Regions from separate parts of the Enterobacter sp. AC1 genome, predicted to be linked through region 3. Evidence: predicted binding sites of a transcription regulator. Region 3 holds the regulator's gene; each other region holds the start of a gene.
The links. The regulator CRP, encoded in region 3, controls carbon source genes, mostly activating them, when cyclic AMP is high. The targets are predictions, from matches to a motif close to ATGTGANNNNNNTCACAT.
Positions count from the first base shown of each region.

Region 1 (3,107 bases), on a different contig from region 3:
CTCTCGTTGATTCTTAAAGTTTTGCAGACGCACGATGCGTCTTACCTGAAACCTTGAGCGGCCATTGCTAACGTGGTGTCGAGCATTCGGTTAGCAAAGCCCCATTCGTTATCACACCAGACCAGCGTCTTGATAAGGTGTGCGCCACTCACTCGCGTTTGAGTGCCATCAACAATGGCGCTGTGCGGGTCGTGGTTAAAATCCACTGAGACCAACGGTAATTCCGTATAGTCAACTATACCATGAAATGCCCCCTGTGCCGCTTTTTGCAGCAACAGGTTGACTTCACAGGCTTTTACCGGTTTTTTTACCGTCACGCTAAGGTCGATTGCGGTGACGTTGATCGTCGGAACACGCACGGCAATCGCTTCAAAACGGTCATTGAACTGCGGAAAAATTCGGGTGATGCCTGCAGCCAGCTTTGTGTCCACCGGAATGATTGACTGGCTCGCTGCACGCGTGCGCCGTAAGTCCGGGTGGTAAGCGTCAATAACCTGCTGATCGTGCATGGCGGAGTGAATCGTGGTCACGGTGCCAGATTCAATGCCATACGCATCGTCTAACAGTTTGATGACCGGAATAATGCAGTTAGTCGTGCAGGAGGCGTTGGAGACAATGCGGTGTTCGGCCTTCAGCTCATGCTGGTTAACGCCAAACACGACGGTCGCGTCGAGGTCGTTACTGCCGGGATGAGAAAACAGGACTTTTTTCGCGCCTGCCGTAAGGTGCGCTTCACCGTGTTCGCGGTTGCCGTACACGCCGGTACAGTCAAGCACCACATCCACACCCAGTTCACGCCAGGGTAGCCCGGAAATGCTGTTCTCATGCAGCACACGAATAGCGTCATCACCCACAAAAAGCCGATCTCTTTCCTGGCGAACATCCCAGGCGAATCGTCCGTGGCTGGTATCGTATTTCAACAAATGCGCCATGCCCGTAGCATCCGCCAGTTCATTGATTGCCACCACGGTTATTTCCGCCCGACGTCCGGATTCATACAAAGCACGAACCACATTACGCCCGATGCGACCGAAGCCATTAATCGCTACGCGTACGGTCATAGATCTCCTGCAAAGCTATCCCTGAGTCTGAGGTGGCTGAAAGAGTAATCCAGCTACGCCTGAAGGGGAATCCTTGCTGTCACAAACTGCGATTGATTGGTCAATTGTCGAACATTTAATCGACTGAAACGCTTCAGCAAGAATAAGCGAATCGGGGAATAAAAGGAATGTCTGTCCAGATGAATAAGCGAGCTATATGACTTGCGTCACATTTTAGGTGGAATAATTCACGGCAAGGGAAAAGCAAAACGGTAACCCGAGAGTTACCGTTTTGAGTGTTTGCACCTTCTCCCTGTGGGAAAGGGTCGGGGTGAGGGCATCAGCCCGCACCGTACAAACAATTACAGCAGTTCTTTCGCCTTCGCGACAACGTTCTCTACGGTGAAACCGAATTCTTCGAACAGCAGCTCTGCCGGAGCAGATTCACCGAAGGTGGTCATGCCGACGATAGCGCCGTTCAGGCCCACATATTTGAACCAGTAGTCTGCGATACCCGCTTCTACAGCCACACGAGCAGAAACCGCTTTAGGCAGAACGGATTCACGGTAAGCGGCATCCTGCTTGTCGAACGCATCGGTAGACGGCATGGATACCACGCGCGCCTTCACGCCTTCGGCAGTCAGTTTGTCCCAGGCCGCGACAGCCAGCTCAACTTCAGAACCGGTTGCGATGAAGATCAGCTCAGGCTGACCCGCGCAATCTTTCAGCACGTAACCACCGCGAGCGATGTTCGCCAGCTGCTCTGGGGTACGATCCTGCTGCGCCAGGTTCTGACGGGAGAGGATCAGTGCGGTTGGGCCGTCATGACGCTCAACGCCGTATTTCCACGCAACGGCGGATTCAACCTGGTCACATGGACGCCATGTGCTCATGTTCGGGGTCACGCGCAGGGAAGCCACCTGCTCTACCGGCTGGTGAGTCGGACCGTCTTCGCCCAGACCGATGGAGTCGTGGGTGTAGACCATCACCTGACGCTGTTTCATCAGCGCAGCCATACGTACGGCGTTACGTGCATATTCCACGAACATCAGGAAGGTAGAGGTGTACGGCAGGAAACCGCCGTGCAGGGAGATACCGTTCGCGATAGCCGTCATACCGAATTCACGCACACCGTAATGGATGTAGTTACCGGCGGTATCTTCGTTGATCGGCTTAGAACCGGACCACAGGGTCAGGTTGGAAGGCGCCAGGTCAGCGGAGCCGCCCAGGAATTCTGGAAGCCAAGGACCGAACGCTTCGATCGCGTTCTGAGATGCCTTACGGCTGGCGATTTTAGATGGGTTCGCCTGCAGCTTAGCGATGAACTCGTTCGCTTTCGCGTCGAAGTCAGACGGCATGTCGCCTTTCATACGACGGTTGAATTCAGCCGCTTCCTGCGGGAAGGCTTTCGCGTAAGCAGCGAACTTCTCGTTCCATGCCGCTTCTTTCGCCTGGCCCGCTTCTTTTGCATCCCACTGCGCATAAATGTCAGATGGGATTTCGAATGCAGGGTGTTTCCAGCCCAGCGCTTCACGGGTCAGCGCAATTTCCGCGTCGCCCAGCGGTGCACCGTGGGAGTCGTGAGTGCCCGCTTTGTTTGGAGAACCGAAGCCGATGATGGTTTTGCACATCAGCAGGGACGGTTTGTCAGTTACTGCACGCGCTTCTTCTACCGCACGTTTAATCGAGTCAGCATCGTGGCCATCAACGCCACGCACAACGTGCCAGCCGTAGGCTTCGAAACGTTTAGCGGTGTCATCAGTGAACCAGCCTTCAACGTGACCGTCGATGGAGATACCGTTGTCGTCATAGAACGCAACCAGTTTGCCCAGCTTCAGGGTACCTGCCAGGGAGCACACTTCGTGAGAAATGCCTTCCATCATGCAGCCGTCGCCCATGAACGCGTAGGTGAAGTGGTCAACGATGTCGTGACCAGGACGGTTGAACTGTGCCGCCAGGGTCTTCTCTGCAATCGCCATACCCACTGCGTTAGCAATACCCTGACCCAGTGGGCCGGTGGTGGTTTCTACGCCAGCGGTGTAGCCCACTTCCGGGTGACCTGGCGTT
Region 1 covers NZ_JBNDIZ010000007.1:177,506-180,612, forward strand. Annotated here, with positions in the region: gene epd (erythrose-4-phosphate dehydrogenase) at 42-1,061, opposite strand; gene tkt (transketolase) at 1,403-3,107, opposite strand, start outside.
Region 1: epd (erythrose-4-phosphate dehydrogenase) is a predicted target of CRP. The motif match lies at 1,256-1,273, and genes of this name have one in related genera.

Region 2 (3,107 bases), on a different contig from region 3:
AGCGAGTTCTGACGGAACTGGGCCACGATCTGGCGCTTCTGTTCTGGAATAAAGACCATCACCGGACGCAGGGGCAGCGCGGCGGCATAGGTCCCCGGACGAATCAGCACCTGGGTGATATAGCCATTGCTGGGCGCACGCACCACGGTCTGATCCAGGTTGTATTTGGCTTCAGCAAGCTGGGCGCGCAGGGAGGCAATCTGCGACTGCTCGCCGTTCACCATGCTGTCTAACTGGCTTTGAATCTGCACTTGTTCAGCAACGGAGCCTTTCACCAGCGCATCCTGTGCCAGGTAATTCTGCCGCGCGTTGTCGATATCGCTTTCAGAGAACGGATTCACCTTCGCCTGGCTGCCTTTCAGGTAGCGCTGATAATCTTTGTACAGGCGATCGCGCTCGGCGGAGACGCGCGTGGTATTGGCGACGGCTTCCGCCAGCTGCGCTTTCAGATTATCGATGTTGTGCGTCGCGGTCACCAGGTCGGCCTGAAGTCTGTCAACGCGCGCCTGGTAGCGGCCTGGATCCAATTTAAATAACACTTCGCCTTTTTTAATGAGCTGGTTATTTTTATCCGTCACTTCACTGACCACACCTGTTACCTGCGGCGTAATCGGAATAGAAATAACTGCTTTTTGCGCCGTAAAGGTATACGGGTGGTTATAGTTCATGAGCAGAATAAGCCCGGCAACAATAAACACGCCGCCTAATGTCGCGGTGGCAAGCGTCCACTGGTTTACCGGAATACGGAATATTTTAAAAATCACCCAGGCAAATGCCACATAGGTCAAAATAATCAACAGATCCATGATTAGCGCTCCAGCGTGTTCTTATCAGCAGCAGGCTGTGCTGCCGCCAGCTTTTGTTCGAGTTCCGCCACGCGTTTGGCGAGCGCATCCATGCCCGGGACCTCGTCAGGCTTCGTTATATGGTTCTGCATGCCCCAGCCGCGGTCTTCACGATACAGCGTGGCCCAAATCCACAGGAACGGCCAGATGGCATGAAGCGTAAACAGGCTAATCCACCCTGCCGTATGAATCGCATCGGCATGCGGGTGGTTACGCTTTTTGGCCATATTGTAAGGGATGTCATGAATGGCGATGATTCCGTAAAAAAGAACCAGAAATACAAAAATCAATACGCCCAGCGCGAAATAGTTGAGAAACATATTCTCCTCACTTAAACAACGTCAACTCATTAAATTAATAAAACGGTACGCAACCTAATTAATTTTTATAAACACAGGGAGGTGCTTATTATTTCCAGAGCCGGGGAGTATGGGTTTTTATAATATCTCCATGCAAGTTTATAAGCGTGTCAAAATATATCCTGAATAATAATAGACTTAACCTTACAATATGAGCGTAATCCACCTTTTAGCTTTTCGCCATACCACACATCAAAAGTGGTTTTTTAGCTTTACGTGTCGCGCTCCGCCATCCTGATGCCGATCGCAGCCGGAGAAATCTGCATAAAAATATTTTGTGAAACCAGTCACAATCCAGAAACAAACTCACAAAAGTAAAATGTGATAATAGTCACAGAAATAGGTGTTTTTTGCGTCATCTTTCGCCATCGTCTTTTTTTTGCCCACCATTTTTGTGATTCAGATCACCTCATTGAATGCCTCACCCCCTATTTTTACGTGATGTACATCACACAAATTTTCACTATCTGGACAGTTGAACGATTCAGTGCCAGATTTCACAGCATCAGAACAGGGCCCGGCTACCTCTGCCGCCGCACATTAACGATAAACCTCGGGCCGCAAGCCTAAGCATAAACAGAAGAAGGGGTGTTTTATGTCATCCGATTTCAAGATCAAAGTTCAAAGCTTTGGTCGTTTCCTCAGCAACATGGTGATGCCAAATATCGGCGCGTTTATCGCGTGGGGTATCATCACCGCATTGTTCATTCCGACAGGGTGGTTGCCTAACGAAACGCTGGCAAAACTTGTTGGCCCAATGATTACCTATCTTCTGCCGCTGCTCATCGGTTTCACCGGTGGTCGTCTGGTGGGCGGTGACCGTGGTGGCGTTGTGGGTGCCATCACCACGATGGGGGTTATCGTCGGTGCGGATATGCCGATGTTCCTCGGCGCGATGATTGCTGGTCCTCTGGGCGGCTGGGCGATCAAGAAATTCGACGTCTGGGTTGACGGTAAGATCAAATCCGGCTTCGAAATGCTGGTGAACAACTTCTCTGCGGGCATCATCGGGATGATCCTCGCGATTCTGGCGTTCCTCGGCATTGGCCCTGCGGTTGAAGTGCTGTCCAAAATTCTGGCGGCAGGCGTTAACTTTATGGTGGCGCACGACATGCTGCCGCTGGCGTCTATCTTCGTTGAACCGGCGAAAATCCTGTTCCTGAACAACGCCATCAACCACGGTATCTTCTCACCGCTGGGTATTCAGCAGTCTCACGATCTCGGCAAGTCCATCTTCTTCCTGATTGAAGCGAACCCAGGTCCGGGTATGGGCGTTCTGCTGGCGTACATGTTCTTTGGCCGCGGCAGCGCGAAACAGTCTGCTGGCGGTGCGGCTATCATCCACTTCCTGGGCGGTATCCACGAAATTTACTTCCCGTACGTGCTGATGAACCCGCGTCTGATCCTGGCCGTCATCCTCGGCGGTATGACCGGCGTGTTCACCCTGAGCGTGCTGGGCGGCGGTCTGGTTTCTCCTGCTTCTCCGGGTTCTATCCTGGCGGTGCTGGCAATGACGCCAAAAGGGGCTTACTTCGCGAACATCGCGGCCATCTGTGCGGCCATGGCCGTCTCCTTCGTGGTCTCTTCCATCCTGCTGAAAACCAGCAAAGTGAAAGAAGACGACGATATTGAAGCGGCGACCCGTCGTATGCACGACATGAAAGCCGAATCCAAAGGCGCGACCCCACTGACGGCGGGCGACGTCTCCAACGACCTGAGCCACGTGCGTAAAATCATCGTTGCCTGTGATGCCGGTATGGGTTCCAGCGCAATGGGTGCAGGCGTGCTGCGTAAGAAAGTGCAGGATGCCGGCCTCACCAACATCTCCGTGACCAACAGCGCCATTAACAGCCTGCCGCCGGATGTTGACCTGGTGATTACGCACCGCGACCTGACCGAACGC
Region 2 covers NZ_JBNDIZ010000005.1:97,614-100,720, forward strand. Annotated here, with positions in the region: gene M2433_RS15355 (HlyD family secretion protein) at 1-806, opposite strand, end outside; gene M2433_RS15360 (DUF3302 domain-containing protein) at 809-1,165, opposite strand; gene M2433_RS15365 (PTS mannitol transporter subunit IICBA) at 1,800-3,107, shown strand, end outside.
Region 2: M2433_RS15365 (PTS mannitol transporter subunit IICBA) is a predicted target of CRP. The motif match lies at 1,641-1,658, and genes of this name have one in related genera.

Region 3 (3,107 bases):
AGCCAGGACCCGCAGACGTGCCGATACGGTCTGCGCGTTCCAGCGGATCACCGCTTCGGCGTGGCTGCGCTCGACCAGCTTTTGCACCTCCTGCGGGTGGTGAAGGCTAACGGAGATATGTTCCTGCAGGTCCAGCCCGACCTGGAAGGTGCGCAGCAGCCGTTTGTATTCGTGATTCTTGTTGGCGGCGAGCATATGCAGCTGCTGATAGCACTGGCTTATCAGATCCACCACCTTTTGCTGGCGCGTCAGCAGCGGCGGCAAGGATTTTTCCGGATCGGTATGCTGGGTGAGCAGGGTGTATTTGGCTTCGCAGTAATCCGCCAGCTGCACATAGAGCAGGCTCAGGGATTCGCGCAGCGGCTGTTCGCGCCACAGCCAGAACCAGAACCAGTTGAACAGCCCGTACCACAGCGTCCCCAGAGCGTAGATCAGCAGCGGCTCCCACACCGGCATATTCCCGGCGAGGCTCAGCGTGAAAATGGCCGCAATTAGCGAGGCGGGAAGCAGGCGGGCGTGCAGCGAGCTGATTTCGGCGGTGACGCCGAGGGTCATGGCCAGCACGGTCAGGATCAGCGGCAGCGGGATGTCCCGGGCAAGCAGAAGCTGCACGGCGAGGCTACAGCCTGCGAACAGGCAGCCGCCAATAGTCAGGCGTTTGAAGAAGCGCTTATGCGGCGTGTCCAGACCGGCGATGTTGCAGCAGGCGGGCACGAGAGAAAACAGCAGGCCTTGCTGAAGGTGTCCGAGGATCAGGCCCACGGCCACGGGAAGACACAACACCAGCGTTTGTCGCAGTGCGTAGTTAACTTCCGGGTGATAGATCAGCCTGCGCCACATGGGGAGTAGAGACAAAAACGGCGTGACACCCTGGGGTGACACGCCGTTTAAGCGGAATTAACGCGTTCCGTAGACCACGATGGTTTTACCGTGGGCGGAGATCAGGTTTTGATCTTCCAGCATTTTCAGGATACGGCCCACTGTCTCACGGGAACAACCGACGATCTGACCAATTTCCTGACGGGTAATTTTAATTTGCATGCCGTCCGGGTGGGTCATTGCGTCTGGCTGTTTCGCCAGGTTCAGCAGCGTTTGTGCAATACGGCCAGTCACGTCCAGGAAGGCGAGGTTACCCACTTTCTCAGAGGTGACCTGCAGACGGCGCGCCATCTGGGAAGAAAGACGCATCAGGATGTCAGGGTTAACCTGAATCAGCTGACGGAACTTCTTGTAAGAAATTTCAGCCACTTCACATGCTGTCTTTGCACGAACCCAGGCGCTACGTTCCTGGCCCTCTTCAAACAGGCCCAGTTCACCGATGAAATCGCCCTGGTTCAGATAAGAAAGGATCATCTCTTTCCCTTCTTCATCTTTGATCAGCACTGCCACCGAGCCTTTAACGATGTAATACAACGTTTCCGCTTTTTCACCCTGGTGAATCAGCGTGCTCTTCGATGGGTACTTATGAATGTGGCAATGAGACAAGAACCATTCGAGAGTCGGGTCTGTTTGCGGTTTGCCAAGCACCATGCGCTGTTATCCTCTGTTATAAGCTGTCACCAGAGTCATCAGATGCATCCGGACTCTGGGGTTGCAATCGAATTCTTACCCATACCCTGGGAAGTCGGCTACCGTAACGTTTCGCAGCCAGTAAAGTTTGATGTCCTCTGCATACACGTGTAACGTCAATGTATTACTGTAGCATCCTGAGTGTTTTAGCATAGCTTTCGCCGCGTGTCTCCTGGTGTCTCGCTTCAGCATGATGCAGGTCGCCTTCCATTGCGAGAAATGTAACGCACGCGTAATCTGTCACCAAAAATGCAACGTTGGAGTTCAAAAATATGCAAGCGCGCGTGAAGTGGGTTGAGGGTTTAACGTTCCTGGGCGAGTCCGCGTCAGGACACCAGATTTTGATGGATGGTAACTCCGGCGACAAAGCGCCAAGTCCAATGGAAATGGTGCTGATGGCGGCAGGCGGATGCAGCGCGATTGACGTGGTGTCGATTCTGCAAAAAGGCCGTCATGATGTGACCGATTGCGAAGTGAAGCTTACTTCCGAACGTCGCGAAGAGGCGCCACGCCTGTTCACGCACATTAATCTGCACTTTATCGTGACCGGTAAAGAACTGAAAGATGCCGCAGTATCACGCGCGGTGGACCTGTCTGCGGAGAAGTACTGCTCGGTGGCGTTAATGCTGGAGAAAGCGGTAAAAATTACCCATTCGTATGAAGTGATTGAGGCGTGATTGATGGGGCATCGTGCGTGTTGATGCCCTCACCCCCTCCCACAGGGCTGAGGGATCCCCATAAAATAATGCCTGCACATACGACCCCCTCTCCCTTGAGGGAGAGGGTTGGGGTGAGGGGGAACATACGGCTGTGGAGGTTATTCCGTTCACTTTATGTTCCTTGCTACTCTGTAACGACAATACCTGTGAACGTGCCAGGGTGGCTCAATCGCCACCACCCTGGCGACCCTGGCTCCCGGCGGTAAATCGCCGCTGCGCGGTACCTTCGGCTTATTCCTTCCGGCTTATCGGGGACGGGCGGAGGTAACATCCCTGTAAAGCCCGCCCTCTCGGCGCATCCCTGCGCCTCGCCCCGGCCTGCAGAAAACGCCTCAGCGATTTACAGCCGGACCAGGGCGTCGCTGTAAGTCATTCATTTTCCTGAAACAGCATTCGTCGCTTTTGGTAAAAAAATACTGGGGATTCCTCAACCCACCGGGAGAGGGAATATGATTATGCGATCTGCTTCCCTTCCATCAGCCGCTCTACCAGCGGCGTCATGATAAGCTCCATTGCCAGTCCCATTTTTCCGCCCGGCACCACCAATGTATTCATGTGCGAAATAAACGAGCCCTGCAGCATCGCCAGCAGCCAGGGGTAATCGATGCCTTCAAGATTGCGGAAATGGATCACCACAAAGCTCTCATCCAGAGAAGGGATCGTTTTGGCGGCAAACGGGTTGGAGGTGTCCACCGTCGGCACGCGCTGGAAGTTAATGTGCGTGCGGGAGAATTGCGGCGTTAAGTAATTGATGTAGTCCTCCATGGAGCGCACGACGGAATCCATCACCGCCTCGCGCGAGTGGCCGCGCTCGCTCAT
Region 3 covers NZ_JBNDIZ010000008.1:49,365-52,471, reverse strand. Annotated here, with positions in the region: gene M2433_RS19795 (YccS/YhfK family putative transporter) at 1-840, opposite strand, end outside; gene crp (cAMP-activated global transcriptional regulator CRP) at 898-1,530, opposite strand; gene M2433_RS19785 (OsmC family protein) at 1,842-2,246, shown strand; gene M2433_RS19780 (phosphoribulokinase) at 2,742-3,107, opposite strand, start outside.